Regions from separate parts of the Promicromonospora sp. NPDC052451 genome, predicted to be linked through region 2. Evidence: predicted binding sites of a transcription regulator. Region 2 holds the regulator's gene; the other holds the start of a gene.
What was found. The regulator HspR, encoded in region 2, represses chaperone genes until heat shock. The targets are predictions, from matches to a motif close to AAGTTGAGTCNNNNNGACTCAACTT.
Positions count from the first base shown of each region.

Region 1: the regulator HspR is predicted to act here: its motif matches at 3,494-3,518, upstream of ACIG47_RS13985 (Hsp20/alpha crystallin family protein).

Region 1 is NZ_JBIUAP010000007.1:48,366-55,951, forward strand. It holds gene ACIG47_RS13970 (dsRBD fold-containing protein) at 165-653, opposite strand; gene ACIG47_RS13975 (XdhC family protein) at 953-2,377, shown strand; gene ACIG47_RS13980 (LD-carboxypeptidase) at 2,451-3,452, shown strand; gene ACIG47_RS13985 (Hsp20/alpha crystallin family protein) at 3,554-3,970, shown strand; gene ACIG47_RS13990 (family 16 glycosylhydrolase) at 4,203-5,489, shown strand; gene ACIG47_RS13995 (ROK family protein) at 5,903-7,024, opposite strand; gene ACIG47_RS14000 (dipeptide ABC transporter ATP-binding protein) at 7,021-7,586, opposite strand, start outside.
Region 2 is NZ_JBIUAP010000009.1:46,047-53,632, forward strand. It holds gene dnaK (molecular chaperone DnaK) at 1-589, shown strand, start outside; gene grpE (nucleotide exchange factor GrpE) at 586-1,281, shown strand; gene ACIG47_RS16720 (DnaJ C-terminal domain-containing protein) at 1,355-2,356, shown strand; gene ACIG47_RS16725 (heat shock protein transcriptional repressor HspR) at 2,448-2,900, shown strand; gene ACIG47_RS16730 (DUF1540 domain-containing protein) at 3,047-3,355, shown strand; gene ACIG47_RS16735 (hypothetical protein) at 3,437-4,204, opposite strand; gene ACIG47_RS16740 (sigma-70 family RNA polymerase sigma factor) at 4,454-7,586, shown strand, end outside.

The DNA of each region.
Region 1 (7,586 bases), on a different contig from region 2:
TTCGGTCCCTTGCCGCGAGATCGGCCCACCGCCGGGCCGATCTCGCGGCAAGGGACCGAACACGCAGCCGGCGCAGATGCATCTGACCGAAGCCACCACACCGAACCGCCCCGACGCACGGCCCGCTCCTGGATCTGCGACCGCATCGCCCACCGGGGCCGCACCTACCGGTGCAGGTGCGCCTTGTGCCCCACTGCCGCCGAGACGTCGCTCTCGGCGACCGCGAGCAGCCGGTCCGCGAGCCGCCGCAACGCCCGGCCCGCCGCGATCTCGTCGCCGATCATCGGCACCTCGGGATCCTGGGGCGCCTTCCGCGCGTGCCCGACGCCGCGCAGCGACTCCGGCGGGCCGTTCATCACCATCGCCTCCGCCGTGGTGCTGTCCCCGGACTCGACCACGGTGATCCGCACGTCCCAGGTGAGCGCGCGCCCCGGGTGAGCGGGCTCCGCCGTCGTGCTCCCGGTCGGTGCGCCCGGATCGACGATCGTGTCCGCGCCCGGGAAGACGAGCGTCTCCTCGCCCGTGTCGGACCACCTGACCCGGTACGGCGGCGACCCGTCGTCGTGGGGGCACTCGGTCACCACGCCGTCACGCACCGCGCCGCCGACCACTCCCGAGGCCGTCACTATCCGGTCGCCCACTGCTGCCTTCATGGGTCCTCCTCGCGTCGTTGCGGTACTTCCATCATCGCTCCGTTCGGGCCGGTGCGTCAGGTGATCGTTTGATGCGGCTGTCACGCGGGCGACTCCCGGCCGTGACGAAGAAGTGGGACGCTGACGGAGAGGTGCCCGGCGGCTTCCGACAGCGGGCCGGAACGGGCTCGGCGTGCCGGGCGGACGGACGCGCGTGCCGAACGTGCCGGGCGGACGGACGCGAGTGCCGAGCGAGCGTACGCGAGCGCCGAACGGGCGTACACGGGTGCCGGGCTCGTGATCGGAAGGAGGTGCGCCGCGTGCTGGATCTGCTGCCGCAGCTGCTGGACTGGTGGCGCACCGGCGAGCGCGCCGCCGTCGCCACGGTGGTGCGCACGTTCCGGTCGGCGCCACGTGAACCGGGCGCCGCGATGGCCGTCGGACCGGGCGGCGAGGTGATCGGCTCCGTGTCCGGCGGATGCGTCGAGGGCGCGGTGTACGACGTGTGCCTGGAGGTCGCCGAGACCGGCCGCCCCGCACTGGTCCGCTACGGCGTGTCCGACGAGGCGGCTTTCGACGTCGGTCTGACCTGCGGCGGGACCATCGAGCTCTTCGTCGCGCCGCTCTCCCGTGCCGCCTGGCCGGACTTCGATGCGTTCGCGCGGCGGGCGATCGGACGCACGACGCCGGGTAGCGACGCCGCGACGAGCACCCACGCTGACGCGGCAGCCGGCGGCGGCGTCTGCCTGGCCACGGTCGTGGCCGCACCGGGCGGTACGACGGTGGGTCGGCACCTGATCGTCCTCGAGGCCGCACCAGCCGAACCCGGCGCCAGCGCCGGCCCCGGTCCGAGGTTCCCGCCCGGACCCGCGCCTGCGCCCAGCCTGGGCGACGCAAGGCTGGGCGACGCAGGACTCGGCAACACAGAGCTAGACGCCGCAGGGCTGGACGACGCAGGACGCGGCAATGCAGGACGCGGCAATGCAGGACGCAGTAATGCGGGGCTCGGCAACACAGAGCTGGACCCAGCAGAACTCGGCAACACGGAACTCGACGCCGCAGAACTCGGCAACACAGGGCTAGGCAACGCGGGCCTCGACGCCGCCGTCGCCGCGGACGCCGTCGGGCAGATCACGGCGGGCCTCTCCACGCTGCGGGAGTACGGACCGCACGGCGAGCGCACGGGTACCGGGACGCAGGTCTTCCTCCAGGTGTTCGCACCCCGCCCGCGCCTGCTCGTATTCGGTGCCATCGACTTCGCCGCCGCGATGACCCGCGCCGGACGGCTGCTGGGCTACCACGTCACGGTCTGTGACGCGCGCCCGATCTTCACCACGGCACAGCGCTTCCCGGAGGCGGACGAGCTGGTCGTGGACTGGCCGCACCGCTACCTCACCGCCGAGATCGAGGCCGGGCGCGTGTCCGGGCGCGACGCCGTCTGCGTGCTCACCCACGACCCGAAGTTCGACGTGCCGCTGCTGCGCACCGCGCTCACCGGTCTGCCCGCCGGCACATACGTGGGCGCGATGGGCTCCCGCCGTGCGCACGCGGACCGCGAGGCCCGCCTGATCGACGACGGCGTACCGCCCGAGGCGCTGGCAAGACTTCGCAGCCCGATCGGCCTCGACCTGGGCGCCCGCACCCCAGACGAGACGGCGGTCGCGATCGCGGCCGAGATGATCGCGACCCGCTCGGGCGCCTCGGCCAGACCGCTGCGCGAGACCCACGGCCCGATCCACGGGTGACCTGTCGGTCCTGGCCCGACCTGCGCAGCGGACCTCGCAGCCCGCACGGCCACCACCGTCCTAGGCTGCAGCCATGCCAGAGCACGTAGAGACCGTCGTCCCGCCCAGGCTCCGCCGTGGCGACACCCTCCGGGTGATCGCTCCCGCGCGGTCCCGGACCATGGTCATGGAGCACGACAACACCCGGTGGATCGACGAGCGGTTCGCCGCCATGGGGCTCACGCTCACGTTCGGTGAGCACGTGGACGAGGACGACCAGTTCCGCAGCAGCACCGTCGAGCACCGCGTCGCGGACCTGCACGCCGCGTTCGCCGACCCGTCCGTGGCGGGGATCCTGACCGTGATCGGCGGCTTCAACAGCAACGAGCTGCTGCCGTACCTGGACTTCGACCTGATCGCGGCGAACCCGAAGGTCTTCTGCGGCTACTCGGACATCACCGCGCTGCAGAACGCGATCCTCGCGCGCACCGGTCTGGTCACGTACTCCGGACCGCACTGGTCGAGCTGGGGCATGCGCGACCACTTCGAGCCCACCGGGGACTGGTTCCGCGCGGCCGTGACCGACGACGCCCCGATCGTCGTGAAGCCCTCGGCCGCCTGGACCGACGACCTGTGGTTCGCCGACCAGGACGCCCGCACGCCCGTACCGAACGAGGGCTGGTGGCCGCTGCGGCCGGGGCGAGCCGCGGGCCGGGTCGTCGGCGGCAACCTGAGCACGCTGGCGCTGCTGCACGGCACCCCGTACCTGCCCTCGCTGGACGGCGCACTCCTGTTCCTAGAGGACGACTTCGAGTCCGACGCCGCCCACGTGGCCCGCCACCTCACGGCCCTGCTCCAGCAGCCGGGCGCGGACGGCGTCACCGGCCTGGTGATCGGCCGGTTCCAGGCGAGCTCCGGCGTGACGCGCGAGGCGCTCGACGAGATCGTCGCGCGTCAGCCCGCCCTGCGCGGCAAGCCGGTCCTGGCGGGCGTGGACTTCGGGCACACCAGCCCGCTGCTCACCCTCCCGGTGGGCGGCACGGCGGAGGTCGCCGTCGGCCCGGACGAGGCAACGCTGACGATCACCCGCCACTGACCTCGTGGTCCCGGGGCGGCGTCCGCCGTCGGCGAACCCGGAAATTGAGTCGGGTCGACTCAGGTTGTACCGGTCATCAGACCCCGCCCGAGGAGGACATCATGACCACCGTTCTGACCCGTTCCCCGTTCGCCCACACCTGGCTCCGCGACCCGTGGAGCCAGACGCTGGCCGCCGAGGGCCCCGTGCCCGCGGCCGACGTCTACCGTGAGGGCGAGGACCTCGTCGCCCGCCTCGACCTGCCGGGTGTGAACCCGGCCGACGACATCACCGTCGAGGTCGAGGGCCGCAAGCTCGTCGTCCGCGGCGAGCGCAAGGACCAGCGCTCGGAGGAGTCCGAGGGCCGCCGCATCTCGGAGGTCCGCTTCGGCTCCTTCCGCCGCACCGTCACGCTGCCGAAGGCCGTGGACGGCGACGCCGTCCGCGCGTCCTACGACGCGGGCGTGCTGACGGTCACCGTGCCGGGCGTCTTCGCCGGCACGACGCCGCAGCGCATCGAGGTCACCACCGCCGCCTGATCCCAGGCGCTCCACCGACGGCGCCCGACCGCTCCACGCGGCCGGGCGCCGTCGTCGTGTACGGGGCCTTTTCACCCCTTCCGGCGCGGCACGCCGTGGACGCCGTCGGGGAAAACCCGTATGTGCCGGTCAGATCGTTGTCTGCCGCGAAACGGCGCCAAATACTTCTCCTGAGCACCGCACCCGTCGCGCCCCAGCGCAGCGGGAGGACACGTCCGCGAAGGAGCGTTCGATGCGTCGCACCAGACACCGCACCACCCGCACCGCACTGGTGGCCACGGCCGCCCTGTCGCTCGTCCTGTCGGCCTCGCTCGCGGCCTCGGCGGCCGCACCGCGCGCCGGCGACGCCGGGCCCACCGCAGACGACGCCGCCGCACCGGCCGCATCCGCCCAGGACCTGGCAGCGGCCCTGACCTGGTCGGACGAGTTCGACGGCGCTGCCGGCAGCGCGCCCAACGCCGCCAACTGGAACCACGAGACCGGCGCGGGCGGCTGGGGCAACAACGAGCTGCAGAACTACGTGAACTCGCGTCAGAACTCCGCGCTGGACGGCAACGGCAACCTCGTCATCACGGCCCGGCAGGACGGCAACGGCGGGTACACCTCCGCCCGCCTGACCACCAAGGGCAAGGTCCAGCCGCAGTACGGCCGCCTGGAGGCGCGCATCAAGATCCCGCGCGGGCAGGGCATCTGGCCGGCGTTCTGGATGCTGGGGGCGCAGTTCCCGAGCACGCCGTGGCCGAACTCGGGCGAGATCGACATCATGGAGAACATCGGCCGCGAGCCGCACCTGGTGCACGGCACGCTGCACGGCCCCGGGTACTCGGGCGGCAACCCCATCACCGGGCAGTACATGCACCCGCAGGGCTGGTCGTTCGCCGACGACTTCCACACCTTCGCCGTCGACTGGAGCCCCAACTCCATCACGTGGCTCGTGGACGGCGTCGCCTACCAGACGTTCACCCCGGCCAACACCGGGAGCAACCCCTGGGTCTTCAACCAGCCGTTCTTCTTCATCCTGAACGTCGCCGTCGGCGGCAACTGGCCCGGATACCCGGACGGGACCACCCAGTTCCCGCAGCAGATGGTGGTCGACTACGTGCGCGTCTACGACTCCACCGGCGGCGGGGGCAGCCGCACCGGCACCGTCACGGCGTCCAACGGCATCTGCCTCGACGTGGCCGGCGCCAACACCGCCAACGGCACGCCGATCCAGCTCGCCTGGTGCAACGGCAACGCCGCCCAGCAGTGGACGGTCGGCACCGACGGCACCGTCCGGGCGCTGGGCAAGTGCCTGGACGTCTCGGGCGGCGGCACCGCGGCCGGCACCCCGGTCCAGCTCTGGGACTGCAACGGCACGGGGGCGCAGCAGTGGACCGCCGTGAGTGGCACCCAGGCGCTGCGCAACCCGCAGTCCGGGCGCTGCCTCCAGCCCGTGGGCCGGGTGCAGAACGACGGCACCCGCACGGAGATCGCCAACTGCGACGGGAGCACTGTTCAGCGCTGGACGCTGCCTTAGCGGGTTTCCGGGCCCGCGCGATGAGGGGCTTGCCGACCGGCGTGGGGTAGCGGGCACGCCGACCCGCGGGGTGGGCGCGCCGACCCGTGGTTTGGCGGGCGCGCCAGCCTGAGCGGGGTGGCACGCGTGACACCCCTCCGATAGTGCGCTTCTACCCAGTCATCAGGCCCAGAAACCGACACGATCTTGGGCCTGATGACGGGGTAGAAGCGCACCTTTCTGTGGCGACGCCGGCATGCCGAGCATTCGACCGATCCAGGCGGTCGGAGCCGGTATGCCCGGCATTCGACCGACCCTGGCGGTCAGACCGGTATGCCCAACACTCGACCGACCCGGGCGGTCGGACCGCCAGGATCAGGAGCGCACCAAGCAGGAGCGCATCAAGCAGGAGCGCACCGCAGCAGCGCGTCGCGTCAGCTCGCGGGCCGCCGCGCCAGGGCTGCCGCACCCACGACCGTCGCATCGCCGCCGAGGGCAGCACGACGCACCTCGACCGGGTGCCCCGACACGGGCGGCGCCTCGCGGAGCCGCGCCAGAAGGGCGGGTTCCAGCAGGTCCCACGCGCGCGCCAGGCCGCCGCCCACCACCACGTGGCCGACGTCGAGCAGTGCGGCCACGACGAGCACCGCCGACCCGACGGCGTGCCCCGCGTCCGCGTGCACCCGGAGCGCCACCGGGTCCCCGGCCCGAGCCCGGACCTCGATCTCGGCCGCACCGACGGGCCCGGACCCGCCCCGTTCGTCCAAGCCTCGGCCTCGCGCGTCCAAACCCCGCCCGGCAGGCGCCACCCCCTCGGCCCCTACCCCCTCGGCCGCGACCCCCGCAGGCCGCACCTCCGCAGACCCCACCTCCGCAGACCCCACCTCCGCAGACCCCACCTCCGCAGGCCGCACCTCCGCAGGCCCCACACCCCCGGCCCCAACACCCCAAGACCCCACCCCCTCCGACACCAGCTCGGCATACCGCCGCTCCACCGACCGCCCCGACGCCAGCGTCTCCAGGTGCCCCCGCTGCCCGCAGGTGCACGGCGCGTCGCCGAACCCGGGCATGTGCCCGATCTCCCCGGCCGCACCGGCGCCCCGGTACAGCCCGCCGTCCAGCCACAACGCGCCCCCGACGCCGGTGCCGAGCGCGATGCCCGCCGCCGACCGGACGCCGCGGACCGCACCCCAGGTCGCCTCCCCGACGAGGAACGCGTCCACGTCGTTCGCGACCGTGACCGGCAGACCGGTCCGGGACGCGAGCCCGGAACGCAGGTCCGTGCCCACCCAGCCGACGAACGAGTCGCTCGCCGCCAGCACCTCGCCCGTGCCGGGGTCCACGACGCCCGCCGCGCCGACGCCGACCGCCGCCACCGGCACCCCGGCCGACGCCGCGGCACGCGCCACCAGGTCTGCCGAGACGTCGAGCATCGCCGCACCGCCCGACGGCGTCGGCGCGGTCGCCGAGGCGAGCACCTCGCCGCCCGGTGTGACCACGGCGGCGCGGATCTTGGTGCCGCCGATGTCGACGCCGGCGGTCGGTGCGCCCGTCACCCGACACCGAGCCGCAGCCGGGCCTCGCGCCGCTCGCGCTGTGCCGTCGGGTCCGGGGTCGGCACCGAGGCCAGCAGCTCGGCCGTGTACACGTCGCGCGGTGCGGCGAACACCTGCGCCGTGGGGCCGCTCTCCACCAGGCGTCCGCCGCGCAGCACGGCCACGCGGTCGGTCAGCTCGTGCACGACGCCGAGGTCGTGGCTGATGAACAGGCAGCCGAAGCCCAGCTCCGCGTGCAGGTCGCGCAGCAGGCCCAGCACCTCGGCCTGCACGGACACGTCGAGGGCGCTCGTGGGCTCGTCGGCCACCAGGAGGCGGGGCCGCAACGCCAGCGCCCGGGCCAGGCCGATGCGCTGCCGCTGCCCGCCGGAGAACTCGTGCGGGTAGCGGCGCTCGGCCCCGGCGGGGAGGCGCACGGCGTCGAGCAGCTCGCGGACCCGCGCGCGGCGTTCGGCGGCGGACGGTCGCCGCCCGTCGCGGCCGTGGATGACCAGCGGTTCCGCGATCGACTCACCCACGAGCCGGCGCGGGTCCAGCGAGGCGCCCGGGTCCTGGAACACGA
Region 2 (7,586 bases):
CCGGGACAACAAGCCGCTGGGCGTCTTCGAGCTCACCGGCATCGCCCCGGCCCCGCGCGGCGTGCCGCAGATCGAGGTCACGTTCGACATCGACGCGAACGGCATCGTGCACGTGTCCGCCAAGGACCGCGGCACGGGCATGGAGCAGTCGATGAAGATCACCGGCGGTTCGGCCCTGCCCAAGGACGACATCGACCGCATGGTCAAGGACGCCGAGGCGCACGCCGAGGAGGACAAGAAGCGGCGCGAGGAGGCGGACACCCGCAACCAGGCCGAGGCCTTCGCGTACTCCATGGAGAAGCAGATCGCGGACAACCGCGACAAGCTCCCGGCCGAGGTCGTCACCGAGGTCGAGGCGGACATCGCCGCGGTCAAGTCCGCGCTGGAGGGCGAGGACGCCGAGGCCGTGAAGACGTCGTACGAGAAGCTCGGCGCGTCCTCGCAGAAGATCGGCGAGGCGCTGTACTCGGCCGAGCAGCCCGCGGCGCAGGGCGCTCAGGGCGGCCCGCAGGCGGCGAACGCGCAGTCCGCCCCCGACGAGGACGTCGTCGACGCCGAGATCGTGGACGACGAGGACGAGCGCAAGTGACCGAGGAGAACCCGCAGGGGACCCCCGAGCCCGAGGGCTCGGGGGAGCACCCCTTCCAGTTCACGGACAAGCGCAAGGTCGACAGCTCCGGCGACGAGGCGCGCCCGGCCACGCCGGGCGAGCCTGCTGCGGCGGGCGCGGAGACCCCGGAGGAGTCCGCCCCGGCGGACCAGCCGGGCGAGGCCGCCGGCCAGGAGGGCGCGTCGGACGACCCGCTGGCGGGGCTCGACTTCGAGCCCTCCGGTGACGCCGGCGAGGCCGCCGAGGTGCTGAAGGCCAAGGCCGAGGCAGCCGAGCACCTGGACGCGCTGCAGCGCGAGCGGGCCAGCTTCACGAACTACCGCAACCGGGCGCTGCGCGACCAGGAGGCCGCGCGGGACCGGGGCGTGCAGGACGTGCTGAGCGCCCTGCTGCCGGTGCTCGACGACATCGAGCGTGCCAAGCAGCACGGCGAGCTGGACGGGCCCATGGCCGCGATCGCGGAGAAGATCGACCAGAGCCTGCAGAAGTTCGGCGTCGAGCGGTTCGGCAAGGTGGGCGAGGAGTTCGACCCCACCGTGCACGAGGCGCTCATGCACTCGACCGACGCCGACGCGTCGGCCACCACGGTGAACCTCGTGGTCGAGCCCGGGTACCGGATCGGCGAGAAGGTGGTCCGGGCGGCGCGCGTGGGTGTCGTCGGACCGGAGTAGGTCTCGTCTCCCGGAGCCGGGCACGCCCTGACGGCGTGCCCGGCTCCGGGAGCACAGTGCGGAAGGAGGTGCCATGACCGGTCAGGACTGGATGGAGAAGGACTTCTACGCCGTGCTGGGCGTGTCCAAGGACGCCGACGACGCGGCCGTCAAGAAGGCCTACCGCAAGCTCGCGCGCCAGTACCACCCCGACCAGAACCAGGGGAACGCCGCAGCCGAGTCCAAGTTCAAGGAGATCGGCGAGGCCTACGCGGTCCTGTCGGACCCGGAACAGCGCCGGCAGTACGACGCCGTGCGCGCCATGGCCGGCGGTGCGCGGTTCTCCGCAGGCCCCGGCGGCGCCGGGGCGGGCGGCTTCGAGGACATCATGGGCGCGATGTTCGGCGGTGGCCAGGGCCGGGGCGGCCCGCGGGTGCGCTACTCCCAGGGCGGGGCGGGCACCGCGGGCTTCGAGGACATCCTCGGCTCGATGTTCGGCGGCAGGTCCGGCTACGCGTCCACGGGGCCGGCCGGGTTCACCGCGCCGAGCCCGGGGGCCGACATCGCGGCACAGGTCACGCTGCCGTTCCGGGCGGCCGTGGAGGGCACGACCGCGGACCTCGAGGTGGGCGGCCGCACCATCCACGCCCGGATCCCCGCGGGGATCAACGACGGCAAGAAGATCCGTCTGCGGGGCAAGGGCCAGCCCGGGACCAACGGGGGCCCGGCCGGCGACCTGGTGGTCACCGTGCACGTGGCGCCCCACCCGGTCTGGACGCTGGACGGGCACAACCTGCGGATGACGGTGCCGGTCACGTTCGCAGAAGCGGCGCTCGGCACCACGCTGGACGTGCCGACCCTCGACGGGTCGACCGTGCGGCTCAAGGTGCCCGCGGGAACGCCGTCGGGCCGAGTGCTCCGGATCAAGGGGCGCGGGGTGCGCAGCGCGAGCGCGACGGGCGACCTGCTCGTGGGCGTGCAGGTGGCCGTGCCGCAGAAGCTCAGCAAGAAGGCCAGGGAGGCGCTGGAGTCCTTCGCTGCCGAGAGCGACGGCGAGGACGTGCGCGCGGGGCTCGCCCGGCGCGCGGCCGAATGACACCCGGCGCGGTGGGGCAGGTGCCCCGCCGCGCCGGTCTCGGCTAATCTGCCGGGACGCCGGACCGGCGGTGACGAGACAGGGAGGGCACATGATCGACGACGACGCACCGGTGCTCACCGTCTCCAAGGCCGCGGAGCTCGCGGGGATGCACCCGCAGACTCTGCGGCAGTACGACCGGCTCGGTCTCGTGGTGCCGCGGCGCACGCGCGGGCGCGGCCGCCGGTACTCACGGCGGGACGTGTCACGCCTGCTCCAGGTGCAGCGGCTCGCGCAGGTCGAGGGCATCAACCTGGCCGGCATCAAGCGCATCCTCGACCTGGAGGCGCACGTCTCGGTCCTGGAGGAACGCCTCAGCGACCTGCTCATGCGCGTCCAGGAGGAGGGCCGGGTGTTCGCCGCCGGGCCGTCCGCCGGTGACGTCGTCGTCGTGCAGCGCGGGCAGCGGGTCCGCAGCACGGCGATGCGGGTCGACCTCGAGCACCGCGGGGTCGGCGGCGGCGCCGTCGTGCTCTGGCGGCCGACGCACCGCCGCGAGGAATGACGGACGATTTCAGCAATGCCATTCTTTCCTTAATGGAAATGCGTACCGGCAGATAGGTAAGGCATTCCTTGCTCTCCGCCTCCTGCATTTCTGGAATACGATCGAGGTATTCCGGAGGTCAAGCACGGCAGGCGAGGAGAGAACAGATGAGCACGCTGATGGAGATGCCCGAGGTCGTCGAGTGCTCGATCGACGGCTGCGGCTACAACCACGACCACGGCTGCCACGCGGGCGCCGTCACGATCGGCGGTCACACGGGGGACGCCTCGTGCGCCACGTTCATCCCGCTGAGCACGAAGGGTGGTCTGGAGAAGGTCATCGCCCACGTCGGTGCCTGCCAGCGCGGCGAGTGCCTGCACAACGACAACCTGGAGTGCGGCGCGCCGTCGATCCGGGTGGGTGCCGGTCCCGAGGACCCGGGCCACGCCGACTGCCTGACCTTCCAGGAGCGCTGAGTCCGCACGAGCGACAGGGCGCCCGCTCTCCGTCGAGCGGGCGCCCTGCGCTGGTTCGTGGGACGCCGGGGCGCCGCGGGCTCAGCGAGCCAGGTGGTCCAGCAGGAGCAGTGCGTCGTCGTGCGTCCCGGGCAGACGCTCCACCCAGACCCGGGTGGGCCGCCGCACCTCGGTGGTGAGGCCGAGCACCTCGGCGTTGCGCTCCACGACACGGCGGAGCGACTGGCCCAGCTCGGCGGTCGAGGGGCCGCGCTCGCAGAGCACCACGAAGGTGCCGTCCCCGATCGCGGCCATGGGGTGGCCCTCGCCGAAGACCTGGTGCAGCGTGCGGCCGATGGCCGCGGAGCGTGCCAGCCGCTGCCAGGTGTCGAGGTTGTCCAGGCCCACGTCGAGCACGAGCAGGCAGTGCGTGCTCCCGGCCGTGGTGCCCGAGCGCTGGGCCGCGCCGTACGTCTCGCGCAGCCGCTCGCCCAGGTACTCGCCGGTCGGCAGTCCTGTCGACGGGTCGCGCGTGGCGATCTGGTAGGGGACCCGCTCGCGTTCACCGACCCAGCCGATCGCCGCGGCGCGCAGCGCGCCCACGTCCGTCGGCCGGCCGAACGCGGCGTAGAGGCACGCCACGTCGTCCAGCGCCTCGGTGATCCCGGCACCGACAGCCGCCCGGGCCGCGCCCAGCCGCTCGGCGGGCGCGATCACGCCCCGGCCCTCGGCCAGGGCCTCGGCCAGTGCCTCTGCGGCGGGGTGGTCCCAGTCGTTCGGCCGGATCCAGACCGAGGCGAGGCTCGTGGCGCGCCACCGCTCGCGCAGGTCGTGAATTCGCACCCGCGCCTCCTGCTGTGACTCGCTCATGATGAAGGGACCCTCACGGGGATACATCATGACGCACCTTCGGGGTCGGAGTAGCACACTTCACCCGGAGGCTGTGGGCGATTTGTATTTTTCAGCCCCTGGGATTCGCGCTGTGGCTCTATAGTCTTGGGCAGGACACGGCCGAGAGTCTGGGTGGACGTGAAGCAAGTCGAGAGCAGTACCGGGGAGACCCCGAGCGACGCGGAACTGATCCTGCAGGTCAGGTCGGGTAACCGCGAGGCTTTTGGCGTGCTCTACGAGCGTCACGCGGCCGCCGCGCGAGCGCTCGCCCGCCAGTACGTCTCGCCCTCCGACGCCGAGGACGTCGTCGCCGACGCCTTCAGCAAGCTCTTCGAGATGCTCCGCCGTGGTGCCGGACCCGACACCGGGTTCCGCCCCTACCTCTACACCGTGGTGCGCCACCGCGCGTTCGACGTGCGGCGCGGCGCCGTGCGTACCCGGCCGAGCACGGACGACGAGATCGAGTCGGTGCTGGGCCGGGTGGCGTCCGAGGAGGACCCGGCCCTCGCCGACTTCGAGCGCAGCGTGGTCTACCGGGCGTACGCCGACCTTCCGGAGCGGTGGCGCGAGGTGCTCTGGTACGTGCTGGTCGACGACGTGAAGCCGGCGCAGGTGGCGCCGTTGCTGGGGCTCAGCCCGAACGGCGTCTCCGCGCTGCTGTACCGGGCCAAGGAGGCGCTGCGGGCCGGCTACCTGCAGCAGCACCTCACGCACGCACCGTCGGACACGTGCCGCACCGTCAACCCGCTGCTGGGCGGGTACGTGCGCGACAGCCTGTCCAAGCGGGAGACCACGAAGATCACCGAGCACCTCGCGACCTGCGGCACCTGCAGCGCGCTGGTGCTGGAGCTGCACGACGTGGCGCACGGCATGAAGACCGTCATCGCCCCGCTGGTGCTGGGCGCGGGCGGTCTCGCCCTCGTGGGCGCGGGGGCCCCGATCGGCGGGCTCGCCGTCGCGGCGAAGGCGGGCGCCGGTGCCGGTGCCGGAGCAGCGGCGGGCGCACCGGCCGCCACCACGGCGACCGTGGGCGCGGCCGGCACGTTCTCCGGCGGGGTGACGTCGGCGGTCACCGCCACGGCGGGTGCGGTCGCGTCCGCGGCGGCCGCCGCCACCGGTGGGAGCGTGGCCGCGGGCGCCATCGCGGTCGCGGCGGTCGGTGTGGTCGCGGCCCTGCAGATGGCGGCGCCGGTCGACGCCGGTCCGGTGGCCGTCGCCGACACGGTGGTCACCACGCCCGACGAGTCGGAGCAGCCCGGGACCGAGCAGGTCGACGGCCGTCCCGTGCAGCCGACCGACATCGAGCCCGGCGAGACCACCAGCCGCGCGTACCTCGTGGTCGGCTACACCGATGCGTCGACGCCGATGCGCCCGCGTGAGCGACAGGAGCTGTCGCTCACGGTCCAGAACGAGGGCGACGTCGCGGCCACGGGCACGCAGCTCGAGATCACGCTGCCCGAGGGCCTGACCGTCGCGCGGCCGGACGTGCCGTTCGGCACGGGCGCCGGTGCCCGCCTGGTGACGGCCTCGGTCGAGGACCCGGCCGGTGCCGAGCAGACCGCCGAGCCGGGTACGACGCCGACGCCCGGCGCCACCTCCGGCACGGGCAGCGCCGCGGACACTGCCACCGGCACCACCGAGGAGCCCGGCGACGCGCAGGCGATGCCGGACTCGGAACCGACCACCCCCGCCACCGTCGGGCTGGTCGAGACCGCGGCCCCGGCGGCCTGCACCCCGACGGAGCAGGACAACGTGCTGCTGTGCTCGCTGGGCGAGGTGACCGCCGGCCAGGAGCTCCGCGTCGTGGTGCCGGTCGAGGCCGGCGCGGGCGGCGACTACCCGGTCGGCGCCGTGGTCTGGGCCGACGGCATGGAACCCACCGAGATCGACCTCCCGGGCCGCACGGTCTCCCCCTTCGGTCAGGAGCTGTCCGCCGCGACCACCGACGTGTCGCTCGCGAGCCCGGGCACGGCCGCCCTGCCGGTGCGGGTGACCAGCACGGGCGACCGCGCGGTGCCGCCGGGCGGCTGGGCCGTCGACGTCACGCTGCCCGACGGCGTCACGCCGGCCGCGGCGCAGCCCGAGCTGTCCTGCGCCGCGGGCGAGCTGAAGAACGCGTGGCGCTGCACACCGCTCGCCGGCACGGACGCCGCGGCCACGGAGCTGGCCCCCGGCGCCACCGCCGACGTGGCCCTGAACATCGCGACGGTGACGCCGTCGACCTCGGAGTACGCCGTGCTCGGCTCTGCCAACGTCCGCCCGGTCCTGGACGGCAACGCCCACTCGGCGCTGGCCACCCTGGCGGTGACCTCGGCCTGGGCCGACGCCGCCGACGGTGTCGGCACGGTCGCCGCGTCGTGCGTCGCCACGGGCGGTGCCGGCGTCGCGCAGGCGGCCGTCACGGGGACGTACACCAACACGACCCAGCGGACGGTCCGGGTCGCCCTGGAGGCCGCCGGCGAGCAGGTCGCCTCGAAGGAGCCGCTCGCCCCGGGCGAGTCGGTCCGGCTGACGGTGCCCGACGGGCTGCGGCTCCCGGCCGGCCAGGCGGTCTTCGCCCTGGCCACCGACGTGGAGGGCGGCACGTACACGACGCGGGTCGCCGCCGGTGAGCACCAGCGGGCGGACTGCTACGTGCCGAAGTGGGACACGGACACGAGCGTGCGCACCCTCAACCAGGGCGGCACCGTGGCCGTGGAGGGCTCGATCACCAACCGGACCGACGAGACGATGACCGCGGTCATGCTCGTCCCGGTGGGCGACAGCACCCTGGAGTCGGTGCGCGTCCCGGTCGCGGCCGGCGGCAGCGTGACCCTCACGGTGAACACGGACCGCACGCAGCTCCCGGCGGGCGAGGTCACGTTCCGCCTCTCCCGCGAGGGCGTGGACACCGACGGCGACCTCCCGGTGGACCCGGTGGTGCCCAAGACCCACCCGACGGCGTCCTACGGTGCCGCGCGGATCGCCCCCGCGGTGGTCTCCTCGACGGTGGCCGCGGGCGCCTGCGAGTTCGACGCGACGCAGGACCACTCGGTGCAGACCTTCGTGGTCTCGGTGAGCAACAAGGAGTCGACCCTGCCCGTCCTGTTCCACGTGGGTGGCGTGTCCCGGACGGTCGCCGCCGGCGAGGCGATGCAGATCGAGTACCCGGTGGTCTGGGGCACCTCGACGGTCGAGGTGAAGGCGGCGGGTCGCACGCTGGGCACGCTCGACACGCAGTTCGAGTCGTGCGCCGAGCTCACCTGGCCCACGCAGGACCTGGGCGTGACGGTCGCCGCCGAGTGCACCGACTACCGGGTGGCGCTGACGGCGGCGGTCGAGAACCGCACCGCGCACGACTGGATGGGTGTCCTGGTGCGGG